Regions from separate parts of the Planococcus sp. TJ-301 genome, predicted to be linked through region 1. Evidence: riboswitches for the same ligand, from Rfam matches in the RefSeq annotation. Region 1 holds a riboswitch; each other region holds the start of a gene.
The links. A riboswitch is a leader RNA that binds a small molecule or an ion and turns the genes downstream of it on or off. The one in region 1 is predicted to bind S-adenosylmethionine.
Positions count from the first base shown of each region.

Region 2: it holds a riboswitch for S-adenosylmethionine, as region 1 does, so the genes downstream of both, AC4EHJ_RS15515 (methionine ABC transporter ATP-binding protein) here and AC4EHJ_RS06350 (methionine biosynthesis PLP-dependent protein) in region 1, are expected to answer to the same signal.
Region 3: it holds a riboswitch for S-adenosylmethionine, as region 1 does, so the genes downstream of both, AC4EHJ_RS11135 (bifunctional homocysteine S-methyltransferase/methylenetetrahydrofolate reductase) here and AC4EHJ_RS06350 (methionine biosynthesis PLP-dependent protein) in region 1, are expected to answer to the same signal.
Region 4: it holds a riboswitch for S-adenosylmethionine, as region 1 does, so the genes downstream of both, AC4EHJ_RS08160 (methionine ABC transporter ATP-binding protein) here and AC4EHJ_RS06350 (methionine biosynthesis PLP-dependent protein) in region 1, are expected to answer to the same signal.

Region 1 is NZ_JBZDOH010000001.1:1,245,754-1,251,093, reverse strand. It holds gene ystJ (NADP-dependent malic enzyme) at 95-1,330, shown strand; gene metC (cystathionine beta-lyase) at 1,380-2,552, opposite strand; gene AC4EHJ_RS06350 (methionine biosynthesis PLP-dependent protein) at 2,549-3,670, opposite strand; SAM riboswitch class I at 3,748-3,851, opposite strand; gene AC4EHJ_RS06345 (LLM class flavin-dependent oxidoreductase) at 4,244-5,251, shown strand.
Region 2 is NZ_JBZDOH010000004.1:149,611-154,950, forward strand. It holds gene AC4EHJ_RS15490 (acyl-CoA dehydrogenase FadE) at 1-651, shown strand, start outside; gene AC4EHJ_RS15495 (arsenate reductase family protein) at 815-1,168, shown strand; gene gcvH (glycine cleavage system protein GcvH) at 1,248-1,628, shown strand; gene AC4EHJ_RS15505 (toprim domain-containing protein) at 1,700-2,038, shown strand; gene AC4EHJ_RS15510 (thioredoxin family protein) at 2,045-2,356, shown strand; SAM riboswitch class I at 2,404-2,508, shown strand; gene AC4EHJ_RS15515 (methionine ABC transporter ATP-binding protein) at 2,590-3,615, shown strand; gene AC4EHJ_RS15520 (methionine ABC transporter permease) at 3,608-4,276, shown strand; gene AC4EHJ_RS15525 (MetQ/NlpA family ABC transporter substrate-binding protein) at 4,311-5,126, shown strand; gene AC4EHJ_RS15530 (dicarboxylate/amino acid:cation symporter) at 5,274-5,340, shown strand, end outside.
Region 3 is NZ_JBZDOH010000002.1:33,267-38,606, forward strand. It holds gene AC4EHJ_RS11125 (aldo/keto reductase) at 1-150, shown strand, start outside; gene AC4EHJ_RS11130 (acyltransferase family protein) at 420-2,408, shown strand; SAM riboswitch class I at 2,592-2,698, shown strand; gene AC4EHJ_RS11135 (bifunctional homocysteine S-methyltransferase/methylenetetrahydrofolate reductase) at 2,772-4,631, shown strand; gene metH (methionine synthase) at 4,612-5,340, shown strand, end outside.
Region 4 is NZ_JBZDOH010000001.1:1,655,413-1,660,752, reverse strand. It holds gene AC4EHJ_RS08165 (methionine ABC transporter permease) at 1-461, opposite strand, end outside; gene AC4EHJ_RS08160 (methionine ABC transporter ATP-binding protein) at 451-1,482, opposite strand; SAM riboswitch class I at 1,624-1,737, opposite strand; gene AC4EHJ_RS08155 (glycerol-3-phosphate acyltransferase) at 1,842-2,483, opposite strand; SAM riboswitch class I at 2,617-2,732, shown strand; gene AC4EHJ_RS08150 (O-acetylhomoserine aminocarboxypropyltransferase/cysteine synthase family protein) at 2,837-4,126, shown strand; gene metX (homoserine O-acetyltransferase MetX) at 4,139-5,152, shown strand; gene AC4EHJ_RS08140 (hypothetical protein) at 5,296-5,340, shown strand, end outside.

The DNA.
Region 1 (5,340 bases):
AAAAGTCCGAATAATACAATAAAAATCAGAAAAGTCTTTCAATTGGCTCTAAACGCTTTATAATGAACAATTATAAACAAAGGGAGATGAGGCAATGGCGAACCTGAGAAACGACTCTTTGCATCTGCATCGGGAACATCAAGGAAAACTCGAAGTCCGTTCAAAAGTGGCGGTCGGAAATGAAAGGGAGTTAAGTCTCGCCTATTCTCCCGGAGTAGCAGAGCCGTGCAAGGAAATTGCGCAGGACACGGGGAAAGTCTACGAGTACACGATGAAAGGCAATACGGTGGCAGTCATTACAGATGGCACCGCGGTTCTCGGACTTGGCAATATCGGCCCTCATGCGGCGTTGCCGGTAATGGAAGGGAAAGCGGTGCTGTTCAAAGAATTCGCGGGCGTTGATGCATTTCCAATCTGCTTGGACACAACAGACGCTGAAACAATCATCCAAACGGTTAAACTGCTGGAGCCCGGCTTTGGCGGAGTCAATTTGGAAGACATTTCTGCGCCTACTTGCTTTATCGTAGAGCAGCGCTTGAAAGATGAGATGGGAATCCCGGTATTCCACGATGATCAGCATGGAACGGCCATTGTGACGCTTGCCGGATTGATCAATTCCCTGAAACTGGTCGGTAAAAATGTCGATGAAGTAAAAGTGGTCGTCAACGGGGCAGGAGCCGCAGGGATTGCGGTCGTAAAGCTGCTGAGCAAATACGGTTTCAGCCAGTTGATCATGTGTGATACGAAAGGCGCCATTTTTAAAGGCCGTTCCTACGGAATGAATCCATTCAAGGAAGAAGTAGCAGAAATGACCAATTATGGCCGGTCTGAAGGCAAACTTGGAGATGTTATCAAAGGGGCGGACGTGTTTATCGGCGTATCGGCCGAGGGAGCTTTGAGTGAAGAAATGGTGGCATCGATGAATGCAGAACCCATCATCTTTGCGATGGCGAACCCGAACCCGGAGATTTTGCCGCACGCGGCAAAACGCGCAGGGGCCCGCATTGTGGGCACGGGACGTTCCGACTTCCCGAACCAGGTCAATAACGTCCTGGCGTTCCCAGGCATCTTCCGCGGGGCACTGGACGTCCGTGCTACTGAAATCAATGATGCGATGAAAATTGCGGCAGTAGAAGCGATTGCCGGGCTGCTGGAATTGCACGAACTCCACGATGAATACGTCATTCCAGCGCCATTCGACTTGCGCGTTGCACCGGCAGTAGCAGCCGCAGTGGCGCAAGCTGCGATTGATACGGGTGTGGCTAAGCGGCCGATTGGTACAAATGCCTCCGCTGCACAGGAAGCTCTTTCAGGAAAAACGATATATTAAAAGAAAGCCGCCCATTCAGCAAGTTGAATGGGCGGTTTTGTTCGGGAATTTATTTCACCAGTTCGGGAGTTTGTATTGCGCGGCGGACTTTTTGCAGCGCTTGTTCAAGGTCTTCCAGCAAATCGTCGCGGTTTTCGAGGCCGACAGATAAACGCAGAACACCGTCTGTGATGCCGCGCTTCTCGCGGTATTCTTTCGGCATAGATGCATGGGACATTGTCGCCGGGTAAGAAAGAATCGTTTCGACTGCTCCCAAACTTACCGCAAATACCGGAATTTGGAGGCTCTCCACAAAAATCCGGGCAGCATCTTTGTCTCTCAGGCGCAGCGATACAACAGCTCCCGCGTCGCGTGCTTGGCGCTCATGGATCGGATTGCCCGGATGGAATGTGAAGCCCGGATAATAGACTTCTTCCACGGCGGGATGGCTATGCAAATATTGCGCAATGACACGGGCAGAAGCGGATGATTGCTTCAACCGTGCGCCCAGAGTTTTGATGCCTTGGATCAAGGTATAGGAATCATGAGCCCCCAAGACCGAACCGAACGTATTTTGAATAAAGCCGAGACGATCCGCCAATTCCGGATCTTTGACGACTGCGAGCCCCGCGATGATATCGCTGTGGCCGGATAGAAATTTCGTCGCGCTGTGCAAGACGACATCTGCGCCCAAAGCAAGCGGGTTCTGGTACAAAGGCGTCATGAATGTATTGTCGACAAATGTTAAGCAGCCATTGGCTTTTGCGAGCTTGGCGGCTATTTCGATGTCAGTGATATTCATGACCGGATTGGATGGTGTTTCTATATAAACGACTTTCGTATTGGACTGGATAGTTGCGGCCATTTCGCTGAGGTCGGTCATGTCGACAAAGCTATAGGAAATTCCGAATTTGGTAAGCACTTCCGTGACAAAGCGGTAAGTGCCCCCGTAGACATCTTCCGATACAAGGACGTGGTCGCCAGCCGACAGCAGCATGAACGCGGAAGAAATGGCAGCCATGCCGGAAGCGAAAGCGAATCCGCGTGTGCCGCCTTCGAGTTTGGCAATGGTTTCTTCCAGCTTTAAACGTGTGGGATTGCCGGAGCGGCTGTAATCGAACGGTCCGAATTCGTCAAAGCTGGCCTGATGGTATGTGGAAGACAAGTGAATCGGGACATTGACCGCCCCGGTTTCTTTGTCGACTCCGGCTGCGTGGATGAATTGAGTTTCCAAATGTGTCATAGGCGAAGGACCTCCTTGTCCAGTTTTGCGAATGCTTGGGTAAGATCGGCTGTCAGGTCTTCAATGTCTTCGATGCCGACGGAAAAGCGGAGCAGGCAATCGCAAATTCCGCGGCGCGTCCGCTCTTCATAAGGGATATCGGCGTGCGTCTGGGTGGCGGGATAGGTGATGAAACTTTCCACGCCGCCCAGGCTTTCAGCGAACGTGATCAGTTCCAAATTTTCCAGAAACGGACCGACCAATGATGCGTCTTGCAAGCGGAATGACAACATGCCTCCTTTTCCGGGATAAAGGACATCTGTGACCGCAGGGTGATGTGCCAGAAACTCAGCAGCTTCGCACGCATTTTTTTCGTGCTGTTTCATGCGAAGCGGCAGCGTCTTCAAGCCGCGGATCAACAACCAGGAATCGAACGGCGATAACACTGCGCCAGCTGAATTGTGAAGCACGCCCAGTTTCTCGCAAAGCGCCTGGCCTTTAGCAGCAACCAAGCCGCCGAGCACGTCATTATGGCCGCCGATATACTTTGTCGCGCTGTGCACGACGATGTCTGCGCCTAATGTTATAGGCTGTTGAAGGTAAGGCGTTAAAAAGGTGTTGTCGGCAATGAGCAGCAAACCATGTTTTTTCGCCAGTTTTCCGTAGGCGGCCAGGTCGATTTCCTGCATCAATGGATTGGTTGGCGTCTCGATGAATAACGCTTTCGTTTTATCTGTGATCAAGCTTTCAGTGTGGCTGACATCATTGAAATCTGCGTAAACGGTGCGGATATTGTAAATCTCCGAATAATGCTGGAGCAGCCGGTAAGTGCCTCCGTAAATATCTTCCGGTACCAATAGCTCGTCATCAGGCCTGAACAGCGACAGCACCAGTTGAATTGCCGCCATTCCGGAACTACAGGCAAATCCAGCATCCGCGCCTTCAAGAGCGGCGATGCCTTCTTCCAGTACGGAGCGAGTCGGGTTTTTGGTGCGCGTGTAATCATAGCCTGTCGACCTGCCAAGCCCCTCATGTTCATAAGCGGTCGACAAATAAATTGGGGTGCTGACCGCCCCTGTCGTTTTATCGGTTTTATTGCCTAATTGCACTAGTTGCGTTTCAATGCCGAATTTTTCCATGGGAATCATCCTTTCAAAATAAAAACAGGGGCTCGCTTCTTGAAAAAGAAGAAAGCCCCTGTTTTGGGAACCTAATCTTCTCATCTTCTAAGCCGAGGCTTATTGGAATTAGCACCGTAGCCATAAGGGCTGGTTGCTGAGACTTCACAGGGCCAAATCCCTCCGTCTCTCTAGATAAGAAATAAAATATGAAGTTTTAATGTGCGTGCAGGGTAAAGGTCCACCGATCAAACAGCGCCTTTAGATAAAGTTTACTTTAATACAGCAGGGCGAATTTTACAAGGGAAAGTTTAAATTTTTAAAAAATTATTTGTAGATCAGAAAGTTGAGATGGCTCTGTTTCTTTCCGGTTAATTTGAATTACGAAAAAGTTGAACGAACTGTCGTTTCATCTTGAATGGACATCGGAAAAGTCTATCTTGACTAGGTAAGAAGGGATGCGTTCAAGAAAACCGAGCGCCTTGAAAAACATTATCGGGAAAAGCAATTGACTGGTTTTTCTGGGTGCTGAGCAGGAACCGTGTAGAAAAAAGAAAATACCGCTACACTTGTAAAAGTGAGGAGTGATGAATGATGACTAGTAAAAAATTCGAAAACATACCATTGGCTGTGCTAGACTTGGCGCCGGTCAACGCAGACAGCGATGCGGCTCAATCATTCAAGAACAGCGTCGAATTGGCGCAGCATGTAGAGAAATTAGGTTTTAACCGGCTTTGGCTTGCTGAGCACCATAATATGCCGGGCATCGGCAGTTCTGCGACATCAGTTTTAATCGGCCACATTGCCGGGCAAACAAAGCGGATCCGTGTAGGTTCAGGAGGCGTCATGCTGCCGAACCATGCGCCGCTCGTTATCGCAGAGCAATTCGGTACGCTTGAATCGCTGTACCCCGGCCGCATTGACCTTGGTTTAGGGCGCGCGCCCGGGAGCGACCAGGCGACAGCTTATGCGCTGCGCCGAACGTTGCACAGCAGCGGGGATGAGTTTCCACAGCAAGTAGAAGAACTGCAAAACTATTTTTCCGAAAATCCAAAAGGCAGCGTCCGCGCTTTTCCTGGAACCGGTCTGGATGTGCCGCTTTGGCTGCTTGGTTCAAGCGGCTTCAGTGCTAGGCTTGCGGCGATTAAAGGCTTGCCATTTTCATTTGCCAGCCATTTTGCGCCGGACTACACGATTCAGGCTTTGCAGCTCTACCACCAGAACTTTAAACCTTCCGCCGCATTGAAAGAGCCGTATGCCATGGTCGGCGTCAATGTCATTGCAGCGGATACACAGGAGAGGGCGGAATGGCTTGCAACATCCGGCCAGCAGCAGATGTTTGCGCTGATGCGAGGTATGCCGACCCATTTCCAGCCGCCGATCGATGATCTCGAAAAGGTTTGGTCGGACCGTGAAATTGCCATTTTCAAAGAAAAACTGGCTTCAGAATCGATGATTGTCGGCACACCGGATGTGGTCCGCGAAAAGCTGCGGAACTTTATCAATAAAACCCGAGCGAACGAAGTCATTGTCAATTCCCAGATTTTTCATCTTGAAGACCGCCTGCGTTCTTACAGCCTTCTTGGTGATATGATGGAATAAATACCATGTCTCTGCTAAAGCAATCGCTTTGGCGGGGATTTTTTTGTGCAATAAAAAGCACCGCCAGGATTTGGCGGTGCAAGGAGCGG
Region 2 (5,340 bases), on a different contig from region 1:
CTTCACGGCGGGTACGGCTTTATGCAGGAATACGAAATCGAGCGCATTTACCGCGATTCCCGCATCAACCGCATTTTTGAAGGAACGAATGAAATCAACCGTTTGCTGGTTCCGGGTACGTTATTGCGCAAAGCATTGAAAGGTGAGCTTCCGCTACTTCAGCACGCACAGAAGTTGCAAGAAGAATTGCTGATGATGATGCCAGAAGAAGTGGGCACAGAAGCTTTGGCGCAGGAAAAATATCTTGTCCGAAACGCGAAGAAAATCGCTTTGTTGGCAATCGGCTTAGCGGCGCAGACATACGGCACGAAATTGGAGCAGGAGCAGGAAGTTCTCGTGAACATCGCCGACATCGTCAGCAATGTCTTCGCGATGGAATCTGTCGTTCTCCGCACAGAGAAAGCAATTGCGGCATCAGGCGAAGTAAAAGCGCAGCAGAAATTGCTGTACACGCAGATTTATTGCCAGGAAGCATTCGATAAGATCGAGAAAGACGCGAAAGAAACATTGATCGCAGCAATCGAAGGCGACAACCAGCGCATGATGCTTTCTGCATTGCGCAAATTAACGCGTTCGACGCCATACAACGTTATCGCGAAAAAACGCGAAGCGGCAGTCAAATTGGTCGAAGCAGAAAAATACGTGGTGTAATAGGGACCAACAGGCTCATTCGGTGAGCCTGAAAACGAAAAGAGGATTGGGCAGGGGGCCTAATCCTCTTTTTGCGTTATTCGGGAGGCACAAGCGAAGGGAGTATTTTACATCGACGCAGCGCCCGCGATTTGGTAAGCTTGGAAAAAAAGGAGGATTTTTCTTGATTACCTATTACGCATATCCGAAATGCACAACTTGCCGAAAAGCGAAAAAATGGCTGGACGACCAAGGGATTGAATACAACGAGATCAATATTGCGGAAGCACCGCCTTCAAAAGAGCAGCTCAGCGAAATTTATGGAGCGAGCGGAGTCGACTTGAAGAAGTTTTTCAACACAAGTGGCATGAAATACCGCGAGCTTGGCTTGAAAGACAAGTTGCCCCAAATGAGCGAAGAAGAACAGTTGGAATTGCTGGCTTCTGACGGCATGCTCATTAAACGTCCGCTGGCTTACGGCTACGGCAAAGTGACACTCGGGTTCAAAGAACAGGACTTTGAGTCCAGCTGGAGATAGAGCAATTGATTTCTTGTATTTCCGATTTGTTTATGTCAAACTTAGATATGAGTAAACTACATAATATGGAGGGTTTTCGATGAGTACACCACTAGAACTTCGTTATTCAAAAGAGCATGAATGGGTCAAGGTAGAAGGCGCGACAGCACGGATCGGCATTACTGATTTTGCACAAGCTGAACTTGGAGATATCGTTTTTGTCGAATTGCCGCAAGTTGGTGACGAACTGAAAAAAGACCAGCCTTTCGGCAGTGTCGAGTCTGTTAAAACTGTTTCTGAACTTTACGCTCCAATCAGCGGAAAAGTACTGGAAGTAAACAGTGAGCTTGAAGATAGCCCGGAATTTGTTAACGAATCCCCTTATGAAAATGCGTGGATGGTGGTAATCGAATCCCCTAGCGAAGCTGAATTGGGCGAATTGATGACAGCTGAGCAATACAAAGAAATGATCAACGAGTAATTCCAAAGCGCCTTTGTGGCGCTTTTTTTATACACAATTCTGGACATACTTTCCGAGCGAGGTGTTGCTTTATGGAAAAAGTGATTGTGGTGGAAGGAATCAGCGATAAAGTGAGGATAGCGCCGCTTATTGCAGAACCCGTGACGATTCTTTGTACAAATGGTACAGTAAGTGCAACAAGGCTTGAAGAATTGCTGCTGCCGTTTGAAGAAATGGATATCATCATATTGGTGGACGCGGACAAATCAGGCGAGAAGCTGCGCAAACTGGTGAAGCGCGAGTTTCCGGAAGCCCGCCATTTCTATATCAACCCGAGCTACAAAGAAGTAGCTGCTACACCTATCCGCATCCTGATGGATATACTGATATCAGCAAACGTTCAAGTCAATAAGTTTATAGCTGAGGGATGAAACCGCATGAATGAATGGACACATAAAGAATGGCTGAAAGAGAAAAATACAAACGACGTGGCTGCTTACTACCTGTATGCGCCGATGTGCGGAACTTGCCAGATTGCTTCGAAAATGCTGGAGGTCGTGCAGGAACTGGTACCGGATCTGCCAATGGGAAAAGCAAACTTGAACTATGTGCAGGAAATCGCTTCGCTGTATCAAGTGGAAAGCGTCCCATGCCTGCTCATCACGCAAAATGGACAGCTGAAAGAAAAGATTTACGCGTTCCAATCCGTACCTTATCTGTATGGAAAGTTAAAATCAGTTGACGTATAAATCCAGGCATGGTAAATTAAATTTCTGAAATTAATTAAATATCGTTACTCTTATTAAGAGTGGTGGAGGGAAGTGCCCTATGAAGCCCGGCAACCGTCATGAAAATGAAATGGTGCCAAGTCACGCGAAGCTGAAACTTCGGGAAATGAGAGATCGGTTCAACTTTTTAAGTTACCCTTCTGCTCATTTCTGCGCAGAAGGGTTTTTATTTTTGGATTAGGAGTGTTTATGGAATGATTGAACTTAAAAAGTTATCGAAAGTGTTCGATACGGGCAAAGGCTCGTTGACAGCGGTCGATGGAGTGGAACTGGACATTGCACCAGGCGAGATTTTCGGCATCATCGGCTATAGTGGAGCGGGCAAGAGCACGCTCATCCGTTTATTGAACGGATTGGAAAAGCCGACGTCGGGGTCAGTCGTCATCAACGGCCAGGACATCACAGCGATCAACAGCAAGGACTTGCGCAAAGCACGCCAAAAAGTCAGCATGATTTTCCAGCATTTCAATTTGCTGTGGTCGCGCACCGTCAAAGAGAATATCGAATTCCCGCTTGAAATTGCAGGAGTGCCGAAAGAAAAACGCGCTGAGCGTGTCTTGGAACTTGTGGAGCTTGTCGGCCTTACCGGAAGAGAGAACGCGTATCCTGCGCAGCTATCCGGAGGGCAAAAGCAGCGCGTCGGCATTGCCCGTGCTTTAGCGAACAACCCGGAAGTGCTGCTATGCGATGAAGCCACTTCTGCATTGGATCCGCAGACGACCGATTCGATCCTGGATTTATTGGTGGATATCAACAAACGCTTAGGATTGACGATTGTGCTGATCACCCATGAAATGCATGTCATCCGCAAAATCTGCCACCGTGTCGCCGTCATGGAAGGCGGCCGCGTCGTCGAATTGGGCGACGTGCTGAACGTTTTCCAGGCGCCAAAAGAAAACATCACCAAACGATTTGTTGCTCAGGTGACAGACACCGAAGATTCCCAGGCAACCATTAAGCATTTGCGCGAACTGTATCCGTCGGGTGTCCTCATCAAACTGGTATTCGTCGGAGACCAAACCGAGCAGCCGATCTTAACGAAACTGATTCGCAAATACCCTGTCGATATCAACATTGTGCAGGGGAATATCGCACATACGCAAAGAGGGGCTTATGGAACATTGATCTTACAAATAAAAGGCTCACAGCCTGAAATTGATGAAGCGATCGCCTTCCTTAATGCAGAAGACGTCCAAACGGAGGTGATGGCAAATGATTGAGTCATTATTCCCGAACGTCGACTGGAATGATATGTGGGAAGCTACGCTCGAAACCATTTACATGACCGCGATGTCGACATTCTTCACGTTTGTCATCGGTTTGGTGCTCGGCATCGTCCTATTTTTGACAGCACCGAAGCAATTATGGGCCAACAGCATTGTCAATTGGCTGACCGGTGCATTCGTCAATATTTTCCGTTCAATTCCGTTCATCATCTTAATCATTTTACTGATTCCATTCACGAAGTATATGATCGGAACGATTCGCGGACCGAACGCCGCATTGCCGGCGTTGATCATCGGTGCTGCACCATTTTATGCACGCATGGTATTGATCGCCCTGAAAGAAATTGACAAAGGCGTAATCGAAGCTGCCCGGTCAATGGGTGCAAGCACGTGGACCATCATTCGCAAAGTGCTGCTTCCAGAATCAAAACCGGCACTTATTTCCGGCATCACGGTGACAGCCATTGCCCTTGTCGGTTATACCGCAATGGCAGGCATCATCGGAGCCGGCGGCCTTGGCACCCTGGCGTTCCTTGATGGTTTCCAAAGAAGCCGTCAAGACGTCACACTTATGGCCACGATCCTCATATTGATCATTGTATTTGCCATCCAGTTTATCGGTGACCGTTTGACTGTAAAGTCGGACAAACGCTAATCATAAAAAACACATAAAAAGGGAGACTGACAACATGAAGAAATTTGTAGCAGGAACATTATTAACAGCATTCGCATTAGCGGGATGCGGAGCAGACGAAGGCGGCTCAGGCGAAGAGTCATCAACATTGAAAATCGGTGCATCGAATGTGCCGCACGCTGAAATTCTTGAACAAGCTAAACCGATTCTTGAAGAACAAGGCATCGAACTTGAAATCGAATCATACCAAGACTACATTTTACCGAACCAAGACTTAGAAGCAGGTGAAATTGACGCTAACTACTTCCAGCACGTTCCTTATCTGGCTTCACAAGTAGAAGAGTTCGGCTATGAGTTTGAAAATGCCGGCGGTATCCACATCGAGCCAATCGGCGTTTATTCTCAAGAATACGATTCTTTGGAAGAACTTCCAGAGGGTGCTACTATCCTAATGAGCAGTTCAGTTGCAGATCACGGCCGCATTTTATCTATGCTTGAAGCGCAAGGTTTGATTAAGTTGGATGAAGCTGTGGAGAAAACGACCGCAGAAGTCAGCGACATTTCGGAAAACCCTAAAAACTTGCAGTTTGAAACAGATTACGAAGCAGCAATTTTAGTGCAAATGTACGAGCAAGGCGAAGGTGACGCTGTATTGATTAACTCTAACTACGCAATCGATGCTGGCTTGAACCCTATGGAAGATTCCATTGCTCTTGAAGATTCAGACTCACCATATGTCAACATCATTGCGGTCCGCAAAGGCGATGAGGACAAGGAAAATGTCCAAGCATTGGTCGAAGTATTGAAATCACAAGAAATCCAAGACTTTATCTTGGAAGAATGGGGCGGCTCTGTCGTACCTGTAGATTGACAAAAAGCATCCGAGAGGATGCTTTTTTATTTTGATAAAATAATGAAAATATTCCGCGTTTTTCTCAAACTATTCTATTTTTTTGCCTCCTATGATACTTTTGAATAATAATGATAATACAATTGTTCATATGGGGAGGACAAAATAATGAAGATTAAGTTTGGTTTGCTGCCAAGAATTATTTTGGCAATCGCTTTAGGAGTGTTAATCGGTT
Region 3 (5,340 bases), on a different contig from region 1:
TCATCAGTCATTCCGGGTTTCAAAAATGTGCGCCAAGTAAAAGACAATCTGCAGACGTTGGATGCCGAAGGGTATTCAGCCGAAGAGCTGGAGCGTCTGTCGCAATTCTATAGAGAAGAAGTAGCCGGGGCAATTAGAGGCCCTTATTAAGGGTGAAATTTCTGGAGAGCCTTATCTCGAAGAAATTCCCTTCATTTGAATCAGAAAAAGCTTTGCCGTCTATCGGTGAAGCTTTTTTTTTGCAGCAAATGGTTCAAATGTAGGATAAGCTGTTGTAACTTTTGTATGGGCGCGTTAAACTTAAATGGGAATTAGTGGTTTATTTATTAAAAATATAACAACTTAAAACTATTTGTAAAAATTATTGAAATATTACGCTATTAGTTTTTTGAACTAGCAAAGAATAGGGAGGTAAAAAAATGGCAGATTTACGAGTGCCCGAAAAGCGCTTTCGGCCAGAATTGGAAGGAATACGCGCGGTGGCAGCTCTTTTGGTGGCCATCTATCACATTTGGATCGGGTCGGTGTCCGGTGGGGTCGATGTCTTTTTTATCGTCTCAGGGTATTTGATCACAACATCTCTTTTGTCGCGGATGGTGCGGGAGGGCCGTATCAATTACGCGGAAAACTTGCTCGGGCTGGCAAAGCGGTTGTTTCCGCTGGCGTTTACAGTAATAGCAGTGAGCGCAGCGGCGTCAATTTTTCTCTTGCCGATGAGCACGTGGAAGCAGACAATCGCGGAATTGTTTGCCTCAATTTTTTATTTCCAGAATTGGCAGCTCGCGAATAGCGCGGTTGATTATTTGGGGCAGAACAACCAAGCGAGCCCGTACCAGCATTTCTGGGCGTTGTCGATTCAAGGCCAGTTTTACGTGACGTGGCCAATCGTCATCACGCTCGTGTACCTTCTCGCGACGAAAATTTTGAAGACACCGGTGCGCAAAACGTTGCTTGGGGTGCTGGCGGCTATTTTCTTCGCTTCGCTCAGCTACTCGGTTTACATCACCGCTGTCAATCAGCCGTGGGCGTATTTCGATACATTTGCACGCGCCTGGGAATTCAGCCTCGGCGGGATGCTTGCGCTGCTGCTGCCGTATTTGAAGTTTCCGGATCGTGCGCACCTCATCATGGGATGGTTGGGCCTTGCGATTATCGCGTTTACGGGGATGCTGCTTCCGGTGTCGACTGTGTTCCCGGGCTTTGCAGCGCTGCTGCCGACAGGTGGGGTGATCTTGGTCATCATAGCGAGTGAAAACGGCAATCTCTTCGGTGTGCAGAAATTGCTCGGTTCGAAGCCGTTTCAATACTTCGGCAGCATTTCCTACGGCTTTTACCTCTGGCATTGGCCATTGCTTGTTTTCTATTATGCCTTTTTCAACACCGAGACGGTTTCGCTGTTTGGCGGGCTCAGCATTTTGGCAGTGACGTTCGTGCTGTCGATCGTTACGATTTGGCTCGTCGAAGCACCTGTGCGGCAGATGCCGGTCAAGCAATCGAAAAAACGTTTGACGAAAGTACTCGTCACACTGATGATGCCGGCCATTCTGGTTGGCGTGTCGTGGAGCGTCTTTGTCCAGGCAAGCAGCAGCGTCGCCGTTCCTGTCGTAACCGAAGACAATCCAGGCGCCCGTGCTGTTTCGGAAAACATCCAGCCGGCGATTGAAGCCGAGCTCAAGCCGGATTTTCTGACTGCGAAAGAAGTGCTGCCGGCCTTTTATAATGACCAGGACTGTACTTCCTCCGGCAGCAAGAACGCTAAATTGAAGGAATGCTCGTACGGTGTGACGGAAAATCCGGAGCATGTGCTTGCATTGGTCGGCGGTTCACATTCAGGGCACTGGTTCCCGGCGCTTGAAGAAATCGCGGAAGAACTGAATATGCGTATCGATGTCTACAACAAGGATGCATGCCGCTTCACGAACGGCGATTTCGATGGGTTATTAACGGAAGCATGCATGACATGGAATGATCAACTCCATCAGCGGCTCATGGAAGATCCGCCTGATTTGATTTTCACAACGGCGAACGTAAGTTCCAAAGCAACCGTGCCGCAGGTTTATATCGACAAATGGAAGCAATTTGAAGGTGTAACTGATATTTTTGCGGTGCGCGACAATCCACGGATGAAAGTCGACCCGACGCTTTGCCTTGATGCCTCGACTGTAGAAGACTGCTCCGTGCCGCGCAGCGAAGCGCTGGCCGCTGTAGCACCGTGGGAAAACACGGAAGGCATTCCGGGCAACGTGACATTTGTGGACATGTCGGAATATTTCTGTATTGATGATCTGTGTTCGCCGGTAGTTGGCAACGTGCTCGTCTACCGAGATAAGCATCATTTGACGACACTCTACTCCAAAACTATGGGTCCGGCACTAAAAGAGCATCTTGAGCCGGTGCTCAAGAAGTAACTGAAACGATAAACGCACCGCCAGCAAGCTAATTGCCGGCGGTGCGTTTTTTATTCTTCCATTTGTGTGGAGGGTCCTTGTTTAACGCTAATAAACAGAAAGTTCTCTGTTTTTAGACGAATTTTCTTGACCAGCGTCCCGTATGCAGGTAAGATTTTAAGAATACAAAAACTGCATAGTGAATTCTTATCGAGAGAAGTTGAGGGACTGGCCCTGTGACGCTTCAGCAACCAGCCATTCGTGGTCAGGTGCTAAATCCAGCAGGCATGCAATGGCCTGGGAGATGAAAAGGAACGAGTTTAACGACCGTAAAGCCTTCTTTTTCATGGAGGGCTTTTTTCTATATACAGGAGGGTGAGCGGCATGAAGTTATTGGATGCATTGAAAACGCGCGTGTTGACAGGGGACGGTGCGATGGGGACGCTGCTGTATTCTTATGGCATCGAGTATTGCAACGAGGAGCTGAACCTGCAGCGGCCGGAAATCGTCAGCAAGATCCACCAGGATTACATCAAAGCGGGAGCCGATATCATCCAGACAAATACGTACGGTGCGAATGCCCATAAGCTCGCGCGCTACGGCCTTGAAGAGCAAGTGAAAGACATCAACCTCGCTGCGATCGATATTGCGAAGCGCGCCGCGTCGCCTGGCGGACAATACGTCTTCGGTACAATCGGCGGCATTCGAGGCATGCGGAAAAGTGATGCCACGATGCAGGAAATCATTGCGATGGTCGACCAGCAGGCGCAGCATTTATTGTCAGGCGATCCGGACGGCTTGCTGCTCGAGACGTATTACGATTTTGAAGAGCTTGCTGCGACGGTCACGCATTTGAAAAAGATGACGGATACCCCGCTGATTGCGCAAGTGTCGATGCACGAGCCGGGCATCCTGCAAAACGGCATGTCGCTGAACGAAGCACTGCACCAGCTTGAAGCGCTCGGAGCGGAAATCGTCGGCGTCAATTGCCGCCTCGGCCCGCACCATACGATCCAAGCATTCGAAGAAGTGTCGCTGCCGGCAAAAGCCTTCCTGTCGGCCTATCCGAACGCCAGCTTGCTCGACGTGGAAGACGGCCGCATTGTCTATGAATCGGAAGCCGATTATTTTGGCCGGGCTGCATTGTTGTTGAGAGAAGAAGGGGTGCGCCTCATCGGAGGCTGTTGCGGCACGACGCCGAAGCATATCGAAGAAGTGAAAAAGCGAATGCGCAATTTAGTGCCGGTGACAGAAAAGCAAGTGGTGGCGAGAAAGCCGATCGTCATTCGTGAAGCGGAAGCGCTCGACGTCAAGCCGCTGCACGAAAAAGCGAAGACGGAGCGCACGATCATTGTCGAACTCGACACGCCGCGCCATTTGGACATCACGAAATTCATCGAAGGTTCGAAAGCGTTGAATGCGGCGGGAGTCGATGCGGTTACGATGGCCGATAATTCACTCGCTTCGCCGCGTATTTCCAATATGGCGATGGGCTCGATTTTGAAGCAGCAGGAAAACATCCGGCCGCTTGCGCACATCACGTGCCGCGACCGCAATTTGATCGGCCTGCAATCGCATTTGATGGGGCTTGACGCACTTGGCATGCATGATATCCTGGCAGTCACGGGAGATCCGACGAAAGTCGGTGATTTCCCGGGAGCGACAAGTGTTTATGACGTTTCCAGCCTGGAATTGATTCAGCTGATCAAAAAGCTCAACGAAGGCATTTCATTTTCCGGCAAGCCGCTGCGCAAAAAAGCGAACTTCTCAGTGGCGGCGGCATTCAATCCCAATGTCCGCGTCGTCAGCCGGGCGGTCAAGCGGCTGGAACAGAAAATCGACAGCGGCGCAGATTATTTCATTTCCCAACCGGTGTTCACAAAAGAGAAAATCATTGAAATATACGAAGAAACAAAGCATTTGAGCACGCCGATTTTCCTTGGCATCATGCCGCTGACAAGCATCCGCAGTTCGGAATTCCTGCACAACGAAGTGCCAGGCATCAAGTTATCGGAAAATGCGCTTGAGCGGATGCGCGCATGCGGCGACGACAAGGAACGGGCGACGGCTGAAGGCATTGCGATAGCGAAGGAATTGATCGATACTGCGGCTGGCCTATTCAATGGCATTTACTTGATCACGCCATTTTTCCGCTACGAAATGTCCGTGGAATTGATCAATTACATCAGGCAACTAGATTTGAAGAAAGAAGGCGAAAGCAGCCATGTCCAAAACACTTATTGAACAGCAGCTTGAAAAACGGATCTTGATCATCGATGGCGCCATGGGAACGATGATCCAGAACGCCGATTTATCAGCGGAAGATTTCGGCGGCGAGGAATTTGACGGCTGCAACGAATACTTGAACATCGTGCGGCCGGACGTCATCGAAAGCGTCCATAAAGCCTATCTGGAAGCGGGAGCGGACATTCTTTGTACGAACACGTTCGGCGGTACGCCAGTGGTCTTAGACGAGTATGGACTTGGAGACCAAGCAACCGACATCAACCGCCGTGCTGTAGAGATTGCCAAGAAAGCGGCTGCTGACTATTCCACCCCTGAATGGCCTCGCTTTGTCGCAGGTGCTATCGGGCCGACGACGAAAACTTTGTCGGTGACAGGCGGCATCACGTTCGATGCCTTGCGCGAGGATTTTTATGTACAGGCGAAAGCGCTGGTTGAAGGCGGCGCGGACTTGATCTTGCTTGAAACGAGCCAAGACATGCTGAATGTCAAAGCGGCGACGATCGGTATCAAAAGGGCTTTTGAAGAGCTGGGCAAAGAATTGCCGATCATGATTTCAGGCACCATCGAGCCGATGGGCACAACGCTTGCCGGGCAAAGCATTGAAGCGTTCTATATTTCCATTGAACACGTCAAGCCGCTGTCGGTCGGTTTGAATTGCGCAACGGGCCCGGAATTCATGACGGACCATTTGCGCTCTTTGTCTGAG
Region 4 (5,340 bases), 410 kb from region 1:
ACAATAGCAATTGTCAGGGCGAGCACCAGTGAACTCAATGCTTCCGGTATCAAAAAGCGGAAAATAATCTGGGCAGGAGAGGCACCCATGGCTTGCGCGGCTTCAATGACGCCTTTATCAACTTCGAGCAGCGAGTTCTCAATCAAACGGGCGATATATGGGCCGGCGTAAAAGACCAGCGGGACAATCGCTGCCGCCGTACCGATCGACGTGCCGACAATCAGCCTCGTTAGCGGGATGATGGCGACCATTAAGATGATGAACGGCACAGAACGGAAAATATTGATGACGATGTTCAGTACTTTTGATACGGGTTCATTGGCCAGCAAATGGTCTTTACGGGTGACGACTAGCAATATGCCGAGCGGGAAGCCGATTAACAGGGAGAAGAAGAATGATGCACTGGTCATATAAACGGTCTCCCACAGTGCTTCCAAAATTTGTTCGTTATCAATTAGCATAATGCTTCACCTCCTCAACCTTGACGCTGCCGCTGCGGATTGTCGCGAGCGCTTTTTGTATCTCTGCAGCAGGGCCGGTAAATTCAACAATCAGATTGCCATACGGCTCGCCTTGCAATTCAGTAATGTTGCCGAATAAAACATTCAAATCTAAATTGAAATCACGTGAAATGCGGGACATCAGCGGCTGTCCGACTGACGAGCCGGTGAATTGAACGCGGTAAATGGAATGGCTTCGTGCCGGATCCGCCAGCTGTGCCAGTAACGACGGCGGCAGCTCATCGTTCATGACCGAGCGCACGAAGCGCTGGGTGGTCGGTTGCTGCGGATTGGTGAAGACATCAAATACTGTTCCTTTTTCGATGATTTTGCCGGCTTCCAGGACTGCGACTTTGTCGCAGATTTCACGGATGACGCCCATTTCATGTGTGATGAGCAAAATCGTGATGTTGTATTCCTGGTTGATGCGGCGCAGCAGTTCAAGAATAGATTGCGTGGTCTGCGGGTCCAGAGCGGAAGTCGCTTCGTCGCATAACAGCACGGAAGGATTAGTGGCAAGCGCCCGGGCGATTCCGATGCGCTGTTTCTGGCCACCCGATAATTGATCCGGATACTTCTCCGCTTGGTCAGCCAAGCCGACGAACTCCAGCAAGTTTTTGACTTGTTCCTTAATTTTATCCTTCGGTGTGTTGGCCAGCAGCAGTGGCATAGCGACGTTATGGTAGACCGTTTTGGAATTCAGCAGATTGAAATGCTGGAAAATCATACCGATGTCTTTTCGCGTTTTACGGATTTCACTGCCTGACAAGGCCAGGATATCTTTTCCGTGAATCAGCACTCGCCCGGTAGTCGGGCGTTCCAATAGATTGACTGTGCGGATCAGTGAACTTTTCCCAGCGCCGCTGAAGCCGATGACTCCGTATATTTCTCCGGTCTCAATCGTCAAATCAATGCCATTCAAAGCGTGGATTTCCTGTTTTCCGGATTGGTAGGTTTTTGTGACCTCCTCGAATTGAATCATGTAAAAGCGCCTCCTCAAGCTGAGTGTATCTATGCAAATCTCTTCGGTACAGATCAATCTTTCCAAAAGTGAACGATAAAAAGCCCTCTTTTTTTCTTAATCCATAAGAAAAAAAGAGGGCTTCGGCATGAAACCATCTCGTTCTCATCTTCCAAATGCACGGATGCATTTGCAGGAATTAGCACAGTTTTCGCATGAAGCGAATCCGCTGCCGAAACGTCATAGGGCCTGTCCCTCGGTTTCTCTGGATAAGAAAGTGATGTACGTATTCGATTTGTAATGCTTACTTTAAAGGGGACTGTTGTAAAAGTCAACTAAAACTCCAAAAAATTTTTTGGACTTATTTCTGCCAGCCTATGTTAAGCAGAACCGGCGGATTTTTTGCGCAGCACTTCAGAAACCTTTTTTTCGGTGCCTTCCCGAACGCGCGCAATATTTTCAAGATGCTTCCAGATCGCCATTGCAAACAGCAGAATTGCAAAGGCTGGTGGCCAAAATCCTTCAGCTGGAAAAATCGCGATAGCTAAAAGCATGAGGTAAAGGACCAGCACGCCAGCGATGAGATAGTCGGTGGCGAGTGAAACGGCAACCAATAATAGGAGGGCGGCAATTCCAAATTTCCAATCCAGTGCCAGCATGACGCCAATAAGCGGTGCTGTTCCTTTGCCGCCGTTGAACTTCATATAGACGGGAAAGTTGTGGCCACAAACGACGCCCGCGCCAACGGTGAACAGCAAGGTCCAGACTGTTCCATCCGAAAGCGCCGATGCGTCGAGCAGCAGCCGAAATCCGGCCACTGCAGCAAATCCTTTAATAATGTCGAAGGCGGCGACGAGTGCGCCGAATTTCCAGCCAAGCACAATTGCGGCGTTCGACGCTCCGGAGTTTTTAAGGCCTTCTTTATTGATGTTGACGCCCGTCAACAGCTGAGGGATGAGCGAGCCATGCAAAGAACCAATAATATAACCTGATATGAGTGCGGAAATTGTCCAAAATAACATCTGTATTCTCCTCCTTCCCTTCATTTTAACGCAACCGATGCTGGAAGGTTTCGAAATTATTTGAATTTTATTCTTGACATTGCTGGCCTTTCTTTTTATACTTCACAACAAGATGGAAAACTAAATCTGAATACTCTTATCAAGAGAGGCGGAGGGAATAGGCCCTGTGATGCCCAGCAACCAACAAGCGCAGCTTGGAAAGGTGCTAAATCCTACAGATCCGGTACGACGGGATCTGGCAGATGAGAGGAGGTATACCCGTATTTGACGGCCCTCTTCTTAATCGAAGAGGGCTTTTTCTGTTCCCTCCTCAACCTTGGTTTCCATCCATAAAACCTTAGGAGGAATACGAAATGACAAATTTTAAACCGGAAACGCTTTTATTGCATGGTGGACAGCAGCCTGATCCCGTAACAGGCTCAAGAGGGGTGCCAATTTATAAAACGACTTCTTATGTGTTTAAGAATACGGAGCATGCCCAGAATTTATTCGGCTTGAAAGAAGCCGGCAATATCTATTCACGCATTATGAATCCGACGGTGGACGTATTTGAACAGCGAGTGGCGCTTCTCGAAGGCGGCACTGCAGCTGTGGCGCTGGCATCTGGGATGGCGGCTATCGCTTTCTCCATTCTGAATGTAGCAGAAGCGGGCGATGAGATCGTCGCGGACAGCAACTTGTACGGCGGTACTTACAGCCTCTTTGCAAATACATTGCCGAGATACGGTATTACGGTTAAGTTCGTCGACGGCAAGGATCCGGAAAATTTCCGTGGAGCCATCACCGATAAAACAAAAGCACTGTTTGGCGAAATTATCGGCAATCCGAGCCTGAATGTCTTCGATGTCGAAAAAGTGGCCAACATTGCACATGACAATGATATTCCGTTATTGATTGACAATACGTTTGCATCGCCTTATGGCAGCAACCCGATCGAATTCGGAGCCGATGTGGTCATCCACTCCGCAACAAAATGGATTGGCGGCCATGGTACAACAATCGGAGGCGTAGTTGTCGATGGCGGGAAATTCAATTGGAACAACCCGAAATTCCCAAGCTATACCGAACCCGATGAAAGCTACCACGGCATACGTTACGGAATCGACGCAGAAGGTGCTTCCTTTGCAACGAAATTGCGCGTTCAGCTGCTGCGTGATTTTGGCCCGTCTTTGAGTGCGGAGAGCGCGCATGCATTTTTACAGGGCTTGGAGACGCTGCATCTGCGGATTCCGCGCCATAACAGCAACGCACAGGCCATAGCGGAATATTTGAGAGACCATCCACAAGTGGAATGGGTCAATTATATCGGATTTGAAAATCATCCATCACATGGATTGGCGCAGAAATACTTGAAGGATGGATATGGATCGATCGTCAACTTCGGTGTTAAAGGTGGACGTGAAGCTGGACGTAAATTGATTGATAGCGTTGGATTGTGGTCACATGTCGCCAACGTCGGCGATGCCAAATCGTTGATCATCCATCCGGCGTCGACAACGCATCAGCAATTGTCTAAAGAGGAACTTGAGTCATCGGGCGTCACGGAAGAATTGATTCGCTTGTCGGTCGGCCTTGAGAATCCGGAAGATTTGATTGCAGACCTTGAGCAGGCCATACAAGCTGCAGTTTTAGAAAACGTTTAGGAGGAATGCGGAATGGTTAGCGTATCTATCGGATCTTTGGCCCTGGAGTCGGGGGTAATCCTTGCGAATGTCGAACTTGCCTATGAACGCTGCGGGAAACAAGGCGCCCCAGTGGTCCTTATATGCCATGCCTTGACAGGTGATCAATGGGCTGTCGGCACTGCGGAAAACCCAGGCTGGTGGGCAGGCCTGGCAGGGCCAGGGAAAGCCGTAGATACGGATAAATTCCAAGTCATCACTTTCAATGTGCTGGGCGGATGCAGCGGCTCTACTGGCCCTTTGTCCATCAATCCACATACCGGAACGCCTTACAAGGCAGCATTCCCAGCCATCACAATCCGGGACATGGTGAATGCGGAATACGCTGCTTTACGTGAATTGGATATTACCGGTCTTGCCGCCGTAATTGGCGGATCTCTAGGTGGTATGAAAACCTTGGAATGGGGACGCAGTTACCCGGAATTCGTCAAAGCGATTTTCCCGCTTGCCGTAACGCCGGCTTACAGCGATTTTGGCGTCGCATTCAATTTTATCGGCATTCAATCGATCGTGAACGATCCGAAATTCAATGGCGGAAACTACGAGGACTCCGCTGATTTGAAAGGTTTTGAGATAGCCCGCATAGCAGGGATGGTGACATATCGGAGCGGTGGGATGTTTAACGAGCGATTCAGGCGTGCCGGAGGCAAAGGAACTTTTCAAGTAGAATCTTATTTGGCTTATCAGGGGCAGAAATTGGCGAAGCGCTTTGACGCCAATAGCTATGTAGTTTTGCTCCACGCTATGAACACTCATGATGTTTCAGAATCCCGGATGGAAGTGGAGATCCTCTCTCTTTCCTACACACACGATTTGCTGTATCCGAGCGAAGGGATGATTCCTTGGCTAGCCAGCCAACCCAATGCTTCATGGGAAATCATCGATACCCAATTCGGGCACGACGGTTTTCTGGTCGAGTTCGAAAAATGGGGCAGCCACATTTCCCGAAAATTGAACAGCTTGACAATTCCTCAGCTTATGCAATAGCATAAGCTTTTTTTATTTGCCTAAAATGCTCTGAAAAACTACCGGAAAGATCTCGACAATACAAAACTTATTTCTCAAAAATAGGTTAAAATGTTTAATAAGGAATATGTTTACAGTAAGGTGTAGAGGATGAGGAATGTATTATGGATGAACAAACAACAAAACTGCTCTTGAAAAAAGTAAAGAAG